One region of the Streptomyces sp. NPDC055189 genome, then DNA from elsewhere that is predicted to be linked to it. Evidence: riboswitches for the same ligand, from Rfam matches in the RefSeq annotation. Region 1 holds a riboswitch; the other holds the start of a gene.

Region 1 (9,233 bases):
CCACCACGACCACCTGCACTCCGCCTACGAGAGCCTTTCCTTCTCCTCCGAAGTGCCGATGGGCCCCCGCCCGTTCATGGCCCTCCTCGACAGTCGGCCCGAGGGGCTCTACCGCATCAAGGGGTACGTCGATTTCGGCGCCGCCGACCCGCGCAACAAGTACGCCGTGCACGCCGTGGGACGGTTTCTGCGCTTCTACCCCGAGCCGTGGGCGACGGGCGAGCCCCGCCTCACCCAGCTGGTGCTCATCGGGTCGGGCATCGACCTGCCCGCTCTGGAGAAAGAGCTCGGGGCATGTCGTGAGGACGCCCCACGGGCCGGTGCCGACGAGCACGGCATGTGGGGCGTCCTTCGCTACGTCCAGGAGCCCGGACCCGTGGAGCCCGAGCCCGTGGAATAGGCGGCTACGCCGGGCCCGCCACCGCTGCCACCGGCTTCGCCAGGGAGACCCCCGAGCCGTCGCGGCGCGGGTCGATCTCCGGAAGCTGCGCCGGCAGGCCGCTGCGCTGGGCCGCGAGCGGCGGCGTCGGGCCCGCCCACGCGAAGCTCAGGCAGTCCTCGCCCTTCAGGAAGCGCTGGACGCGAACGCCGCCCGTGGCCCGGCCCTTGCGGGGGTACTGGTCGAACGGCGTCACCTTGGCCGTCGTCTGCACCGAGTCGTCGAGCGTGCCGCGCGAGCCCGCCACCGTGAAGACCACGGCGTCCACGGCCGGGTCCACCGCCACGAAGGAGATGACCTTCACGCCGTCCGCGAGCTTGATGCCCGTCATGCCGCCCGCGGGGCGGCCCTGCGGACGGACCTGGGCGGCTTGGTAGCGGAGGAGCTGGGCGTCGTCGGTGATGAAGACCAGGTCCTCCTCGCCCGTGCGCAGCTCGGCCGCGCCGACGATCCGGTCACCGTCCCTGAGGGTGATGACCTCCAGCTCTTCCTTGTTGGACGGATAGTCCGGGACCACGCGCTTGACCACGCCCTGCGCGGTGCCCAGGGCGAGGCCCGGTGAGGACTCGTCCAGGGTCATCAGGCAGATCAGGCTCTCGTCCGCTTCCAGGGAGAGCAGCTCCGAAACCGGTGCGCCTCCGGAGAGGTTGGGTGCCGACGCCGTCTCCGGAAGCTGCGGGAGGTCCACCACGGAGAGGCGCAGGAGGCGTCCCTCGGACGTCACCGCGCCCACCTCGCCCCGCGCGGTGGCGGGGACGGCGGAGACGATCACGTCGTGCTTGACGCGCTTGGTGTCGTGCTCGGCGAACGGCTCGCCGTTGGCCGTACGCGCGAGCAGGCCGGTCGAGGAGAGCAGCACGCGGCACGGGTCGTCCGCCACCTGGAGCGAGAACGTGGGTGCCGGGGCGCTCGCCGACTCCAGGAGGACCGTGCGCCGGTCCGTGCCGAACTTCTTGGCCACGGCGGCCAGTTCGGCGGAGACCAGCTTGCGCAGCTCCGCGTCCGACTCCAGGATCCGGGTCAGCTCGTCGATCTCGGCCTTGAGCTTGTCGCGCTCGGACTCCAGCTCGATGCGGTCGAACTTGGTCAGGCGGCGCAGCGGCGTGTCCAGGATGTACTGCGTCTGGATCTCGCTCAGCGAGAAGCGCTCCATCAGGCGATCCTTGGCCTGCGCGGAGTTGTCGCTGGAGCGGATGAGGCGGATGACCTCGTCGATGTCCACGAGGGCGACCAGAAGGCCCTCGACCAGGTGCAGCCTGGCCTGCTTCTTGCCGCGGCGGAACTCGCTGCGGCGGCGCACGACGTTGAACCGGTGGTCGAGATAGACCTCGAGGAGCTCCTTGAGGCCCAGCGTGAGGGGCTGGCCGTCCACCAGGGCGACGTTGTTGATGCCGAAGGACTCCTCCATCGGCGTCAGTTTGTAGAGCTGCTCCAGGACGGCCTCGGGGACGAAGCCGTTCTTGATCTCGATGACCAGGCGCAGGCCGTGCGAGCGGTCCGTGAGGTCCTTGACGTCGGCGATGCCCTGGAGCTTCTTCGAGCCGACCAGGTCCTTGATCTTCGAGATGACCTTCTCGGGTCCCACGGAGAAGGGCAGTTCGGTCACGACCAGGCCCTTGCGGCGGGCGGTCACGTTCTCCACGGCCACCGTCGCGCGGATCTTGAAGGTGCCGCGCCCTGACTCGTACGCGTCCTTGACCCCGGACAGGCCGACGATACGGCCGCCCGTGGGCAGGTCCGGGCCCGGCACGAAACGCATCAGCGTCTCCAGGTCGGCCCCGGGGTGCTTGATCAGGTGGCGGGCGGCGGCGATGACCTCGCCGAGGTTGTGCGGCGGCATGTTCGTCGCCATGCCGACCGCGATGCCCGACGAGCCGTTGACCAGGAGGTTCGGATAGGCGGCCGGCAGGGTGACCGGCTCCTGCTCCTGGCCGTCGTAGTTCGACTCGAAGTCGACCGTGTTCTCTTCGATCGACTCCGTCATCAGGGACGTCGCGTCGGCCATCTTGCACTCGGTGTACCGCATGGCGGCCGGCGGGTCGTCGTTGCCGAGCGAGCCGAAGTTGCCGTGCCCGTCCACCAGCGGCAGGCGCATGGAGAAGGGCTGGGCCATGCGGACCAGGGCGTCGTAGATCGACGCGTCGCCGTGCGGGTGCAACTTACCCATGACCTCGCCGACGACGCGGGCGCACTTCACATAGCCGCGGTCGGGGCGCAGGCCCATCTCGTTCATCTGGTACACGATTCTGCGGTGCACCGGCTTCATGCCGTCGCGGGCGTCCGGCAGGGCGCGCGAGTAGATGACCGAATACGCGTACTCGAGGAAGGAGCCCTGCATCTCGTCGACGACGTCGATGTCGAGGATCTTCTCCTCGAACGACTCGTCGGGCGGCGGGGTCTTCGTGCTGCGGCGGGCCATCGCTGCTGCGGCTCCTTCACGGTGTCTGCCAGGGCATCAGCAAGATCTGACGCCGACCATCAACGGGATCTGACGCCGACCATTGTGGACTGTCCCACTGACAACGCCGACCACGACCCGGACTTCGGGCACGAGTACGCCGAGCGCGGAGCGGGAACTTCGCCGGTAGTCAGCGCGCTTGCATACAGTGTCAGGACTGGCAGAAATTCCAGCTTTTAGCGATCGAAGGGACGTACATGCCCATGGGTCACACGGCCACAGCCGAGGCCGGCTCCGGCGGCCTGACAGCGACCGAGCACCGGCTGGCCAACGGCCTGCGCGTGGTGCTCTCCGAGGACCACCTGACCCCGGTCGCCGCGGTCTGCCTCTGGTACGACGTCGGTTCGCGCCACGAGGTCAAGGGCCGTACGGGCCTCGCGCACCTATTCGAGCACCTGATGTTCCAGGGCTCGAAGCAGGTGGGCGGCAACGGCCACTTCGAGCTGGTTCAGGGCGCGGGCGGTTCGCTCAACGGCACCACGAGCTTCGAGCGCACCAACTATTTCGAGACCATGCCCACACACCAGCTGGAACTGGCCCTGTGGCTGGAGGCCGACCGGATGGGCTCGCTGCTCTCCGCGCTCGACGAAGAATCCATGGAGAACCAGCGCGACGTCGTCAAGAACGAGCGCCGCCAGCGCTACGACAACGTTCCCTACGGCACGGCGTTCGAAAAGCTGACCGCCCTCTCGTACCCCGAGGGCCACCCCTACCACCACACCCCGATCGGCTCCATGGCCGACCTGGACGCGGCGACGCTGGAGGACGCGCGGAACTTCTTCCGTACGTACTACGCGCCCAACAACGCCGTCCTGTCGGTCGTCGGCGACATCGACCCCCAGGAGACCCTCGCCTGGGTCGAGAAGTACTTCGGGTCCATCCCCTCGCACGACGGCAAGCAGCCGCCGCGCGACGGCTCGCTGCCCGACATCGTCGGCAAGGAGCTGCGCGAGGTCGTCGAGGAGGAGGTCCCGGCCCGCGCCCTGATGGCCGCCTACCGCCTCCCCGAGGACGGCACGCGCGCGTGCGACGCCGCCGACCTGGCGCTCACGGTCCTGGGCAGCGGCGAGTCGTCGCGGCTCTACAACCGCCTCGTGCGCCGCGACCGCACCGCGGTGGCGGCCGGATTCGGCCTGCTGCGCCTCGCAGGGGCTCCCTCGCTCGGCTGGCTCGACGTGAAGACGTCCGGCGACGTGGAGGTCCCCGTCATCGAGGCGGCCGTCGACGAGGAGCTCGCCCGCTTCGCGGAAGAGGGCCCCACGGACGAGGAGATGGAGCGCGCCCAGGCACAGCTGGAGCGTGAGTGGCTCGACCGGCTCTCCACGGTGGCGGGACGCGCGGACGAACTCTGCCGGTACGCCGTCCTGTTCGGCGACCCGCAGCTCGCCCTGACCGCCGTCGGGCGCGTCCTGGACGTCACCGCGGAAGAGGTCAAGGCGGCCGCGGCGGCCCGCCTGCGCCCCGACAACCGCGCGGTGCTCGTGTACGAGCCCGTGGAGGGCACAGCGGCCGCCGAGGCCACCGACGAGGACGAAGAGGAGGCGGCGAAGTGACCGAGGCCGCGACGATGCAGTTCCACCCGCAGCCCCAGGCGGGCACGGCCAGGCCGTGGGCCTTCCCCGCGCCCGAGCGCGCCACCCTGGACAACGGCCTCACCGTGCTGCGCTGCCACCGCCCCGGCCAGCAGGTCGTCGCCGTGGAGGTCCACCTGGAGGCGCCGCTCGACGCCGAGCCCGCGGGCCTCGACGGCGTCGCCACGATCATGGCGAGGGCCTTCAACGAAGGCACCGACAAGCACTCCGCGGAGGACTTCGCCGCAGAGCTGGACCGCGCGGGCGCCTCCATGGACGCGCACGCCGACCACCCCGGCGTCCGGGTCTCCCTGGAGGTCCCGGTCTCCCGCCTCCCCAAGGCGCTCGGCCTGCTCTCCGACGCCCTGCGCGCCCCCGCCTTCGCGGACAGCGAGATCGAGCGCCTCGTGCGCAACCGTCTGGACGAGATCCCGCACGAGGCCGCCAACCCGGGCCGCCGCGCCGCCAAGGAGCTCTCCCGGCAGCTGTTCCCGGCCACGTCGCGCATGTCGCGGCCCCGCCAGGGCACCGAGGAGACGGTCACGGCCATCGACTCGGCCGCGGTGCGTGCCTTCTACGAGAAGCACGTACGCCCCGCCACGGCGACCGCCGTCGTCGTGGGCGACCTGACCGGCGTCGACCTGGACGCCGTCCTCGCCGACACCATCGGCTCCTGGACCGGCGGCACGGCCGAGCCGCGCCCGGTGCCCCCGGTGACCGCCGACGACACCGGGCGTGTCGTGATCGTCGACCGCCCCGGCGCCGTCCAGACGCAGCTGCTCATCGGGCGCGTGGGACCGGACCGGCACGACCGTGTCTGGCCCGCGCAGGTGCTCGGCACGTACTGCCTGGGCGGCACCCTCACCTCGCGTCTGGACCGCGTCCTGCGCGAGGAGAAGGGATACACCTACGGCGTGCGGTCGTTCGGCCAGGTCCTGCGTTCCGCTCCGGACGGCACGGGCGCCGCGATGCTGGCCATCAGCGGCTCCGTGGACACCGAGTCCACCGGACCGGCGCTCGACGACCTGTGGAAGGTCCTGCGCACGCTCGCCGCCGACGGCCTCACGGACGCCGAGCGCGATGTCGCCGTGCAGAACCTGGTGGGCGTGGCCCCGCTCAAGTACGAGATGGCGGCGTCCGTGGCGGCCACCCTCGCCGACCAGGTCGAGCAGCACCTGCCCGACGACTTCCAGGCGCAGCTGTACCGCCAGTTGGCCGCGACCGGCACCGTGGAGGCCACCGCGGCCGTGGTGAGCGCCTTCCCCGTGGACCGGCTCGTGACGGTGCTCGTCGGTGACGCCTCGCAGATCGAGGAGCCCGTCAGGGCGCTCGGCATCGGCGAAGTGAGTGTCGTCACCGGCTGAGCAGGGTGACAGCCTGAGTGACAGTCAGGACATATCGGGACCCCAGCGGCTGGAATTGGCCACTGGGGTCCCCGTATGTCCGAATTAGTAGGGAGGTTACGTGTCTGCCCTGTGGCGTGCGCTACAAAAGCTCTGATCCGTTTGTCGTTTGAAAGACGCCACGCTTAGCGTCTGGTCCGGCTGTTCGTCATGCAGTACGCCGCACCCGCGGCACCGGACAGTCATCGCCGAGTCCCCGTACGGCGCGAGCCAGGGGAGCCGGGGACCCACATGTCCCCTTGGGGTGAATCGGGAACCTTGCCGTGAGGTGAGGGACTCGTAGGAGACCTTCCTGCTCCGAACCCGTCAGCTAACCCGGTAGGCGAGAAGGAAGGAAAGGATCAGCCGCTTCATGGCGTTCACCCGTGCCACCGGGAAGCACCGTCGCCCGAGCCGCCTCACGCGTACGACCGCGAACGTGGCGGGCGTCGCCGCACTGACCACCACCGGTGTCATCGGAGGCCTGGCCGCTCCGGCGCTCGCCGCCGACGAAGCGCCGGCTCCGCAGCACACCGGCCTGACCCAGGCCGTCTCCGTCGGCGACTCGCTCGCCGCGAGCATCGACGCGCAGGCCGCTGCCCAGCAGCAGGCCGCCGACGACGCGGCGGCCGCCAAGAAGGCCGAAGAGGCCGCCAAGAAGAAGGCCGAAGAGGCCAAGCGCAAGGCCGAGGCCGAGGCGAAGGCCAAGGCCAAGAAGGAGCGCGAGGCCAAGGAGCGTGCCGCTCGCGAGGCCGAGCGCAAGCGCCTGAACACCTACGTCGCCCCGGTCTCCGGCTCGTACGTCTCCACGGGCTACCAGACCGGCGGCGCCATGTGGTCCTCCGGCAGCCACACCGGCATCGACTTCCACGCCGCGTCCGGCACCTCGGTCCACGCGGTCGGCTCCGGCACCGTCGTCGAGGCCGGCTGGGGCGGCGCCTACGGCAACAACGTGGTCATCAAGATGAACGACGGCACGTACACCCAGTACGGCCACATGTCGTCCCTCGGTGTCACCGTCGGCCAGGCGGTCACGCCGGGCCAGCAGATAGGCCTCTCGGGCTCCACCGGCAACTCCAGCGGCCCGCACCTGCACTTCGAGGCCCGCACCGGCGAGGACTACGGCACGGACATCGACCCGACCGCCTACCTCCGCTCGCACGGCGTCAGCATCTGATCGAGAGCAGCTGATCGAAGCGGTTCGCGCGACGCGCACCCGATTCACCGAAAGCCCCGGCTCATCGCGAGCCGGGGCTTTCGCCGTTCGGGTGCCGCCTTTGACCATGCCTCGCCTTTGGTCACGCATCACCTTTGGCCAAAAGTATCCATGGATTTCGGCCAGCCATCGGAAATTCAGCCGCTCTGCAATAGAGTCACTGAAAAAGCGTCGATCGACCGCGTTTCGCGGGGATTAAGGCGGAGGTCAGGTCATGCGCATTCCCGCGCACTCGGTGTGCACGGCCATCCGGGACGACATCGTCTCCGGTGTCTACGAACGGGGCGGCCGGCTCACCGAGGAACTGCTCGCGCGCCGCTACGGAGTCTCCCGTGTCCCCGTGCGCGAGGCCCTGCGCACCCTGGAGGCCGAGGGCTTCGTCGTCACGCGCCGGCACGCGGGCGCGTGCGTCGCGGAGCCCACCGAGCAGGAGGCCGCCGACCTCCTGGAGATCCGCCTGCTCCTGGAGCCCCTCGGTGCGGCCCGCGCCGCGCAGCGCCGCACGGAGGCGCACCTGAAGGTCCTGCGCGGGCTCGTCAGGCTCGGCCAGGAGCGCTCCAGGCGCGGCCAGAGCGAGGATCTGCGCTCGCTGGGCGGCTGGTTCCACGAGACGCTCGCCCAGTCCTCCGGCAGCCCCGGCCTCACGTCGCTGCTCACCCAGCTCCGGCACAAGATCGCCTGGATGTACGTCGTCGAGTCCTCGGCCGCGCCCGCGGAGTCCTGGGCGGAGCACGCCGCGATCGTCGACGCGGTCGCCCGCGGGGACGCGGAACGGGCCAGGTCACTCGCCGCGGCCCACGCGGAACGGTCGACGGCCGCGCACCGGCCGCGCTTTCCCCCGCAGGGCCATCGGACCGTGAGCCGTGATCGTGTGAGGGATCCGCAACATGCCGTAAACACGGTGGGCCTCCGGCATTAACAGGGGCGCCGTATACAAAGAAGTGCTATTCGGCGGGGCGGAATTCCTGCTGCCCGAATTCGGTGAAAGCCCCAAGTATTCGACGGGTCGACGCAGAAACGCCGAAGGGCCCGCCCCGATTTCGGGCAGGCCCTTCGGCGTATGAGTACCAGTCTTTACTAGACGGTCTCGGGAAGCTCCTCGAGGCCGTCGGCGACCAGCTTCGCCAGACGGTCGAGAGCGGCGTCCGCACCCTCGGCGTCGGAGGCGAGCACGATCTCCTCGCCGCCCTGGGCGCCCAGACCGAGCACCGCGAGCATGGAGGCGGCGTTCACGGGGTTGCCGTCAGCCTTGGCGATCGTCACGGGGACGCCGGCGGCGGTGGCCGCGCGGACGAAGATGGAGGCGGGTCGGGCGTGAAGGCCCTCGGCCCAGCCGACGTTGACGCGGCGCTCAGCCATGTGTTGCTGCCCTTCCGGATGTCTCACAGTTGTCTAGACCAGTGTCTCATGCCGTCGCGCGTGCTCCGCCGGTCGCCGGTCCGTACGGCGTCGACCGCTGGTCCGTGCTCGGTCGACCGTACGTCCTGATGCCGGGGGCCCGCGCCCCGCCCTTCGACGACTCCTAGCCTGCCCCGGCCGCAGCGCCCCCGCGACCCGTACCCTGGGCCCCATGCAGACCCCGTCGGACCGGCAGGCCTATCCCTCCCACTGGGAAGCCGATGTCGTCCTGCGTGACGGAGGCACCGCCCGGATCAGACCGATCACGGCCGAGGACGCGGACCGCCTGGTCAGCTTCTACGAGCAGGTCTCGGACGAGTCGAAGTACTACCGCTTCTTCGCGCCCTACCCGCGCCTGTCCGCCAAGGACGTCCACCGGTTCACCCATCACGACCAGGTGGACCGCGTGGGTCTCGCGGCCACCGTGGGCGGCGAGTTCATCGCGACCGTGCGCTTCGACCGCATCGATTCACGCGGGATGTCCGCGAGCGCGCCCGCCGACGAGGCCGAGGTCGCCTTTCTCGTGCAGGACGCCCACCAGGGCCGTGGCGTCGCCTCCACCCTCCTCGAACACATCGCGGCCGTCGCCAGGGAGCGCGGCATCCGCCGCTTCGCCGCCGAGGTCCTTCCCGCGAACACCAAGATGATCAAGGTGTTCACGGACGCGGGCTATCAGCAGAAGCGCAGCTTCGAGGACGGCGTCGTACGTCTCGAATTCGATCTGGAGCCGACCGACCGCTCGCTCGCCGTACAGCACGCCCGTGAGCAG
Region 2 (9,233 bases), on a different contig from region 1:
CTCGGCCGCCACATAGAGGAGATCTGCGAGCGCACGGGCCATCACCAGGTGGACATCGTCGGGCACAGCCTCGGCGGCCTGATAGCCCGCTATTACGCGCAGCGCCTCCGCGGCGACGCACGCGTGCGCACGCTGGTCACCCTCGGTACCCCACATGAGGGAACGCGGGTCGTGCCGCTGGCCGACGCGCACCCCATCGTGCGCCAGATGCGCCCCGGCTCGGACGTGATCGAGGAGCTGCGCGAGCCCGCGCCGGACTGCAGGACCCGTTTCGTGAGCTTCTGGAGCGACCTGGACCAGCTGATGGCCCCGCTCGAAACGGCCTGCGTCAACCATCCCGACCTGATCGCGCAGAACGTACGTGTCTCCGGTATCGGTCATCTCGCCCTGCCCGTGCACCCCGCGGTCGCCGCCGGAATCCGCCAGGCCCTGGATCTGCCTGCTCCGGGAACCCCTGCGACGGGTACCGAAAACGGACTGACCGTGGCCTGAGGAGCAGTTCCCGCACCTCGCGGAGCAGGGATTTTGTCGAACGGAACTCGAACGCAGGGCCAAAGCTGTGCCCGCGGAGCACCGAAAGGCGGCCGAATGCCCGTTTCTTGAGAACGTGAAACCTGACGAAGATTGTCGCGCCCGCATACCGCCGGGTACAGTCGCCGCACTGCTCTGCCCCCTGCTGCCGAGGCGAAAGAGAAGTTGGTGAACGACCGTCACCCGTCGGGGAGCTCGACACCCCCGGCCTCGGCACCCGCCGACTATGCGCCCTACGCGGCGTATGACCAGCAGGGCGCCCAGCACGGCGCCTATGCCGGATACGACGGCTTCTCCACCGGAAGCTTCGACACCACGGGCACCTATGCGACGGCCGGTCCCGACACCGGAACCTTCGCGTCCGACCCGCTCTTCGGCGACATGCCCGGCAGTTCGTACGACACCGGCCAGTGGTCCACGACGGGCACACAGCAGACACTGAACTACGACCCGTACGCCGCGCAGCACCAAGCCGCGTACGACACCAGCGGGTACGAGACCGGCGGCTACGACACCACGGCGATGTGGTCCACCGGCGGCTATCAGCACCTCTCCGCCGACATCCCGGCCCAGTCGGGCCCCGATGCTTCCGGCCAGTGGGACACCACCGCCTGGGATCAGCCGCAGCAGACCGGCCAGTGGGAGACCGGGGCCTTCGACACCGGCGCGTACGACGCGACCGCGTGGAACTCCGGCGGCCAGGACATGGCCTACGGGGCCGGGGCCACCGGGGCGCACGAGATGCCCGGGACGCACGACGCACTCGGGACGTACGAAGCTCAGGACACGCCCGCAGCGCCGGACACGTACGAGGCTGCTGAAACGTACGAGCATTCGCCGTACGACACCGCGTCCTACGCATCCGAGCCGCACCCCTCCGGGGATCAGCCGCCCGAGGCCTACGCCCAACCGGCCCCCGCCGAGCACGAGTTCACACCCGACGAGGCTCCCGCCGATTCACTCGGCCCGGTCGAGCCGAGCCGCAGCGCCCTTGCCGGTGACGACGAGCCGCCGGTCACGGGCCGCTCGCACGGACCCCGCTCGCGGGCCCGCCGCCGCTCGCCGGCCAAGCGCTCCGCACTCTTCACCGTCGCCGTGCCCTCCGCCTGCGTGATGGGCGTCGCGGGTATCGCCGCCGCTTCCGTGGGCGACTTCGGCGGCGACGAGAAGGAGGCGCAGGCGGCCTCGGCCCCGGACCCCGCGTCCGTGCAGCCCTCCGCCGCCAACAACAAGCTCGACACGCAGCTGGCCAACCTCTCCGCGGACGCCGGTGACTTCGCCGACCGCGCGAGCCGCACCCAGGAGCGCATCGACCTGAAGGCGGAGAAGGTCGCCGCCGAGAAGAAGGCCGCCGAGGAAGCCGCGCGCAAGGAGCGCCTGCGCCCCAAGTTCGCGCTGCCGGTGAAGCAGCACGGACTGAGCGCCTACTACGGACAGGCCGGCATCAACTGGATGTCCGCGCACTCCGGAATCGACTTCCCGGTGTCGTACGGCACCGAGGTGCTCGCCGCCACCGACGGCACCGTCTCCACGAAGTGGAACAGCGCCTACGGCAACATGGCGATCGTGACCGCCAAGGACGGCACGGAGACGTGGTACTGCCACCTCTCCACGCACAAGGTTTCCAGCGGCCCCGTCAAGGCGGGCGACCCCATCGCCTTCTCCGGGAACTCCGGCAACTCCACGGGACCGCACCTGCACTTCGAGGTGCGTCCCGGCGGCGGCTCGGCGATCGACCCGCTGCCGTGGCTGCGCAGCCACGGCCTCGACCCTTCGTAACTCCGGCCGCCGCCCCGCGTTACAGCTTCTCCACCGGCGCGTACCGCAGCAGCAGCCGCTTCGGCTTCGGCTCTCCGAAGTCCACCGTCGCCTCGGCGTTCGCGCCCGTGCCCTTCACCCCGACCACGGTCCCGAGACCGAACTGGTCGTGCGTGACCCGGTCCCCCACCGCCAGCGCGACCACCGGCTTCTCCGTGGCGCGGCGCGTGGCGAAGCCCTGCGCGCCCCCGGTGCGCGAGTGCGACGACGACAGGGAGGAGGCGATTGAGGATGCGGGCCCGGAGGATGCCGGTGCACCGACGGAACCGGTCCGCTTCCAGTCCAGGTGTGCCTCCGGGATCTCCTCCAGGAAGCGCGACGGCGGGTTGTACGAAGGCTGTCCCCAGGCGCTGCGCATCGAGGACCGCGTGAGGTAGAGCCGCTCCCGCGCGCGCGTGATGCCCACGTACGCAAGGCGGCGCTCTTCCTCCAGCTCCTTGACCTGGCCGAGGGAGCGCATGTGCGGGAAGACGCCGTCCTCCATGCCGGTCAGGAAGACGACCGGGAACTCCAGGCCCTTGGCGGTGTGCAGCGTCATCAGTGTGATGACCCCGGAGCCGTCGTCCTCCTCGTCGGGGATCTGGTCCGAGTCGGCGACGAGCGCGACCCGCTCCAGGAACTCGGAGAGCGTGCCCGCAGCGCCCGCGACCGTGCCGGCGCCTGCTTCCGGGTCCGCATCCGTGTCCGTGTCCGTGTCCGCGTTCTCTTCGCCCCCGGTCGCCCCTTCGCCGCCTTCAGCGGCTTCGTTGCTTTCGCCGTTGTCCTGCTCGAACTCCAGCGCCACGGCGGCGAGTTCCTGGAGGTTCTCGATGCGCGTCTCGTCCTGCGGGTCGGTCGAGGCCTGCAACTCGGCCAGATACCCGGTCCGTTCGAGTACGGCTTCCAGCACGACGGCAGGGCCCGCGCCGGACTCGACGATGGTCCGCAGCTCCTCCATCAGCGTGTTGAAACGCTTGACGGCGTTCGCCGAGCGGGACGCCATTCCGTACGCCTCGTCGACGCGCTTCAGTGCCTGCGGGAAGGAGATCTTCTCGCGCTGCGAGAGCGCGTCGATCATGGCCTCCGCGCGGTCGCCGATGCCCCTCTTGGGTACGTTGAGAATGCGCCGCAGCGGGACGGCGTCCTCCGGATTGGCGAGCACGCGCAGATACGCGAGGACGTCCCGGACCTCCTTGCGCTCGTAGAAGCGGACGCCGCCGACGACCTTGTAGGGCAGGCCGACGCGGATGAAGATCTCTTCGAAGACACGGGACTGCGCGTTCGTCCGGTAGAAGATCGCGACATCGCCGGCCTTCGCGTCGCCCGCGTCGGTGAGCCGGTCGATCTCGTCGGCGACGAACTGCGCCTCGTCGTGCTCGGTGTCGGCGACATAGCCGATGATGCCCGCGCCGGCGCCCGCGTTGGTCCACAGGTTCTTCGGACGGCGGCTTTCGTTGCGCTCGATGACGGCGTTGGCCGCGGTCAGGATCGTCTGCGAGGAGCGGTAGTTCTGCTCCAGGAGGATCGTCGTCGCGTCCGGGTAGTCCTCCTCGAACTGGAGGATGTTGCGGATCGTGGCGCCGCGGAAGGCGTAGATCGACTGGTCCGCGTCGCCCACGACGCACAGCTCGGCGGGGTCGTCACCCTCGCCTCCGGAGGGGCCGACCAGCTCGCGCACCAGGGCGTACTGGGCGTGGTTGGTGTCCTGGTACTCGTCGACCATGACGTGCCGGAAGCGGCGGCGGTAGTGCTCGGCGACGTCCGGGAACGCGCGGAACATGTTGACCGTCGTCATGATCAGGTCGTCGAAGTCGAGGGCGTTCGCCTCGCGGAGGCGCTGCTGGTACATCGCGTACGCCTGGGCGAGCGTCTTCTCGAAGCCGTCGGAGGCCCGGCCCGCGAATTCCTCCTCGTCGATCAGCTCGTTCTTCAGGTTCGAGATCTTGGCGCTGAAGGACTTCGGCGGGAACTTCTTCGGGTCGATGTCCAGGTCGCGGCAGACCAGCGCCATCAGACGCTTGGAGTCGGCGGCGTCGTAGATCGAGAAGGAGGAGGTGAAGCCGATCGTCTTCGACTCGCGGCGCAGTATGCGCACGCACGCGCTGTGGAAGGTCGACACCCACATGGCGTTGGCGCGCGGCCCGACGAGCTGCTCGACGCGCTCCTTCATCTCGCCCGCGGCCTTGTTCGTGAACGTGATCGCCAGGATCTGCCCCGGGTGCACGTGCCGCTCGGCCAGGAGATGAGCGATGCGGTGCGTGAGGACCCGGGTCTTGCCGGAGCCCGCGCCCGCGACGATGAGCAGCGGGGAGTCCGCGTGCACGACGGCCGCGCGCTGGTTCTCGTTCAGCCCGTCGAGCAGGGCCGCCGGGTCGAGCACGGGGCGCGGTGCCCCGCCTCGGTAGTGCGCGTCCCGCGGTGTGGGCGCGTCGAACTTCCCGTCGAACAGATCATCCGGGATTGACTCCGGAGTGTTGTCCTCGGGCGGCGGCGGGGGCTCTTCCTCCGAAGCCCGCGAGGGCTTGAGGTCCGCCAGGAAGCTGTCATCAAAGAGGCTGCTCATCGCCTCCCGAGTCTAGGCGGCCGCACTGACAACCCGCTCCGGGTTCCGGCCACGTCACTCCGGCTACGCCCTGCCCGCGGACGATCACTCTCCGCTTCAGCGCGACGTGCCCGCGTCAAGAGCTTCGTAAAGTAACGAAAATGTATCGGGCATATCGAACATCAACCTTCACACGGACCACACGAGTTGGCTAGCGTGCTGCGCGGGCTGCTCGTACTCCCACCGGCGAACCCCGCCGGGAACGGGTGGCCTCCGCCGAGTTCGATCTCCTCGGAGCCGGGGACCCACGATGAACTTGGGGTGAATCGGTCCCGTACGCAGTACGGGACTGTAGGGCAACCTTCCGGAACCACCCGCCCGAACCCGACAGCTAACCCGGTAGGCGGTCTACGGAAGGAGTCGCCTCCCTTGGCGTCGCACCGCAAGCCGCGGAACCGCATTGCCGCCCTACGCGCCACTCCCGCCATCGGCATCACGACGGCGGCCCTCACCTCCGTGGCCCTGCTGTCACAGAGCGCGCAGGCGGCGCCGTCCGCACCGCAGAAGCCCAGCCTCGAAGAGGTCCAGAAGAAGGTCGACGATCTCTACCACCAGGCGGGCGTGGCCACGCAGAAGTACAACTCGGCCAAGGAGCGCACCGACAAACAGCGCAAAAAGGTCGACACCCTGCTCGATGATGTGGCCGAGCGCACCGACAAGCTGAACGAGGCCCGCCAGGAGCTGGGCTCCTTCGCCGCGGCGCAGTACCGCACCGGCGCCGTCTCCGAGACGGCCACGATGATGCTGGCCGACGACCCGCAGGGGTACTTCGACCAGAATCACCTGTCGGACCGGCTGACCGCGCGCCAGAAGAAGGCGGTCGACGACTACCAGACGAAGCAGGCCGCCGCGACGAAGCAGCGCACGAAGGCCGCCAAGAGCCTTCAGACGCTGAGCGACTCACGGGACGACCTCAAGACGAGCAAGCAGACGGTCCAGAAGAAGCTGGGCCAGGCGCGCACGATGCTCTCGGAGCTGACGGCCGAGGAGAAGGCGCGGCTCGCGGCGATCGAGAAGAAGAAGGACGAGGCGGCCAAGCGCAAGGCCGCCGAGCTGGCCCGCAAGCAGGAGGCCGAGGCGGAGGCCAAGCGCAAGGCGGCGGAAGAGGCCGCGGCCGAGGAGCGCGAGAAGAACAAGGAGACCCCCGACTCGGGCTCCGACACCGGCTCGGGCACTGGCTCGGGCACGGGTTCCGGCTCCGGTGACACGGACAGCGGTTACGCGACGAAGGCCGCGAAGGTCATCAACTTCGCGGAGGCGCAGATCGGCAAGCCGTACGTGTGGGGCGCCACAGGACCCGACTCCTACGACTGCTCCGGGCTCACCCAGGACGCGTGGAAGGCCGCGGGGATCTCCCTGCCGCGTACGACGTGGGACCAGGTGAAGGTCGGCACGACCGTGAAGACCGCCGACGCCAAGCCGGGTGACCTGGTCTTCTTCTACGACGACATCAGCCACGTCGGGATCTACATCGGCGACGGCAAGATGATCCACGCCCCGAAGCCGGGTGCGAACGTCCGCACCGAGTCGATCTACTACATGCCGATCCACAGCGTGGTGCGGCCCGCCTGACGGTCACGACCATCACTCACGGAAAACGGCCCTCCACGCGCGCGTGGAGGGCCGTTTCCGTGATCTGCGAGTCGGGCGGGATCAGGTCCACAGCACCGCGATGAAGATGTTCACGACGGTCAGCAGCCCGACGGCGCCGAACATCCCCTTGTCCACCTTCTCCTCGTCCCGCTTCACGTAGACCAGCGCGAGGATCACGATCAGCACGGCCATCTTGATGCCGATCTTGAGGTTGTTGACCGGGTTGTCGTCCGCCTGGTTGAGGCCCACCAGGATGACGCCCGTGACGAGCATCGTCAGCGCGCCGTGCAGCATCGCCGGGTTGAAGCGTGCCGTGCCCTGGCCCATCTGCTTCATCTGGGTGAGGAAGCCGCCCAGGAGCGAGGCGATGCCGATGATGTGCAGACCGACGAAGAGATGGGTGAGAACGTCCATGGCTCCGGAGCCTAGCCGGGGCATATCACCACTCCGCAGTCAGGTGGGCCGCAAGCGCCGCATCGGTCACGCACCCGCGCGAAGGGGATCCGGCCCGGCGGATCGTGCGGTCATATACGGACACCGGCGGCACACTTGCGTCAGTTGCGCACAATCCGTCACCAAGCCGTGACGGCGAGGTTTAGCGTCCTTCGTCAGGTGACCGGCTCCCCACCGCCGCCCGCACCAGGGGCGGCAGTCGGCCACCACCGCCGAGAATCCGGCGGCGGACCGCTCCCCTGTGCGGTCCGCCGCCGGAACCTTAAGGAGCCCCCCTTCGTGGCAGCGCACCGCAAGCCCAGACAGCGCTCGCTCAGTGGCCATACGGCCCGCACCGCCGCCACCATCGCCCTTGCCGGGGCCGCCACGGCCACCGCCTTCGACGGCACGGGACACGCGGATCCACGGCTCAGCCCGGCCGAGGTCAAATCGAAGGTCGACGCGCTCTACCGCGAGGCGGAGATCGCCACCGAGAAGTACAACGGCGCCAAGGAGAAGTCCGAGAACGCCGAGAAGTCCCTGGGCGAGCTGCGTGACGAGGCGGCCCGCAAGACGGAGAAGCTCAACTCGGCGCGCGAGGGCCTGGGTTCGATAGCTGCCGCGCAGTACCGCAGCGGTGGCATCGACCCCGCCGTCCAGCTCGCGCTCTCCTCCGACCCCGACCAGTACCTCGAGCGTGCCGCGCTCGCCGACCGGGCCGACAGCCGCCAGGCATCGGCCGTCTCCGGTGTGCGGAAGCAGCTCCAGGAGCTCGACCAGCTGCACACCGAGGCCGACGACACACTCACGCACCTCAAGTCCCGCCAGGCGGAGCTGAAGAGGCACAAGAAGACCGTCACCGCAAAGCTCGACACGGCCAAGGGGCTCCTGTCACAGCTCACCGGCGACCAGCGTGCGGAGCTCGCGGGCGACGGCGGTCAGGACAGGGTCTCGCGTGCGGCCGGCCGCGACGGCTCCCCGAACGGCCCCGGCAAGGCCCCCAACGCCCGCGCCTCGGCGGCCGTCTCGTACGCCTACAAGGCGCTCGGCAGCCCGTACGTGTGGGGCGCCACCGGCCCGAACGCCTTCGACTGCTCGGGGCTCACCCAGGCTGCCTACCGGTCCGCGGGAGTCGCCCTGCCGCGCACGACGTACGCGCAGATCGCCGAGGGAGAACGGGTCCCGCGTTCTCAACTGCGGCCCGGAGACCTGGTCTTCTTCTACCAGGGCATCAGTCACGTCGGGATCTATGTGGGCAACGGCCAGATGATCCACGCCCCGAACCCGAGCGCGCCGGTACGCCTCGCGCCGATCAGCCAGATGCCGTTCGCGGGGGCGGCGCGGGTGGCCTGAGCAGGGCTCACGGCTGGCGTGAGAGGGCGCGGGTGGCCTGACAGGCCGCGTGGCCCCGCAGGTACTGTCAGGGCCATGCCCCGTCGTACGCTCCCGCCGCCTCCGCCGCCTGCCTACCTGCGCACTTGGCCGGACCGGAACGCGCTGCTGTACGACCGTGGCAGGGCGCTCGAAGAGCTGCGCAGGCGGAGCCTGGGGGTGCACCGGATCCTGCTGCTCTGGCTGTTCGCGCTCGGCTGCGTGATCGGCTGGGCTCTCCTGACGGTGCCGTTGGAGATGATCGAGGAACGCAACCCGGTGGCGTTCGTCATGGGCCCGCTCTGCGCGGTCCTGGGCCTCGGGGCCCTGGCTCCCTCGGTGTTCGGCATCGTCGTCGGCATCCGCGGCGACCGGAAGGCCCGCGAACTCACCGAAAGCTGGCTGGCCCTGGACAGCCACCCGGCGTCGGACTCCGCTCTGCGCTCCCCCGGCCTCAGCCTCTGCTGGCTCCTGACGTCCTTCCTCGGGTGCGCGCTCGGCCTGTGGGCGTCCTTCGCTTCCGCCGCCTACGCGGAGCCCGGGCGGGACTCCTACGGCGACGTGGTGCTCGGCATGGGCACGGGCCTGATCCTGTGGCTGGCGGGCCTCATAGGCATCACCAAGGCGGTGGGCCACTACCGCTGGGCCATACGGAAGCTGGGCCCCGCCCCCGCCGTGAACGGCGCGCACCGCTGAACCCGGACCGGACCGTCGCCGCAGGGCTGCCCGGCCCGGCCGTCAGACCAGCCGCCGCGCGGTGGCCCACCGCGTCAGCTCGTGCCGGTTGGACAGCTGGAGCTTCCTCAGCACCGCCGACACATGCGACTCGACCGTCTTCACCGAGATGAAGAGCTGCTTGGCGATCTCCTTGTACGCGTACCCGCGCGCGATGAGCCGCAGCACCTCG

Evidence for each region. A riboswitch is a leader RNA that binds a small molecule or an ion and turns the genes downstream of it on or off. The one in region 1 is predicted to bind cyclic di-AMP.
Region 2: another riboswitch for cyclic di-AMP. It lies ahead of ACWFR3_RS12890 (NlpC/P60 family protein); the one in region 1 lies ahead of ACWFR3_RS09305 (M23 family metallopeptidase).

Annotation. Positions count from the first base shown of each region.
Region 1 is NZ_JBSGSG010000009.1:75,887-85,119, forward strand. It holds gene ACWFR3_RS09285 (CobW family GTP-binding protein) at 1-400, shown strand, start outside; gene ACWFR3_RS09290 (DNA gyrase/topoisomerase IV subunit A) at 405-2,858, opposite strand; gene ACWFR3_RS09295 (M16 family metallopeptidase) at 3,095-4,450, shown strand; gene ACWFR3_RS09300 (M16 family metallopeptidase) at 4,447-5,832, shown strand; cyclic di-AMP (ydaO/yuaA leader) riboswitch at 6,048-6,211, shown strand; gene ACWFR3_RS09305 (M23 family metallopeptidase) at 6,224-7,027, shown strand; gene ACWFR3_RS09310 (GntR family transcriptional regulator) at 7,281-7,985, shown strand; gene ACWFR3_RS09315 (HPr family phosphocarrier protein) at 8,144-8,425, opposite strand; gene ACWFR3_RS09320 (hypothetical protein) at 8,467-8,592, shown strand; gene ACWFR3_RS09325 (bifunctional acetate--CoA ligase family protein/GNAT family N-acetyltransferase) at 8,637-9,233, shown strand, end outside.
Region 2 is NZ_JBSGSG010000013.1:112,086-121,318, reverse strand. It holds gene ACWFR3_RS12905 (lipase family alpha/beta hydrolase) at 1-492, shown strand, start outside; gene ACWFR3_RS12900 (M23 family metallopeptidase) at 700-2,310, shown strand; gene ACWFR3_RS12895 (ATP-dependent DNA helicase) at 2,330-4,891, opposite strand; cyclic di-AMP (ydaO/yuaA leader) riboswitch at 5,135-5,291, shown strand; gene ACWFR3_RS12890 (NlpC/P60 family protein) at 5,300-6,502, shown strand; gene ACWFR3_RS12885 (hypothetical protein) at 6,584-6,937, opposite strand; gene ACWFR3_RS12880 (NlpC/P60 family protein) at 7,256-8,308, shown strand; gene ACWFR3_RS12875 (hypothetical protein) at 8,384-9,022, shown strand; gene ACWFR3_RS12870 (LuxR C-terminal-related transcriptional regulator) at 9,065-9,233, opposite strand, start outside.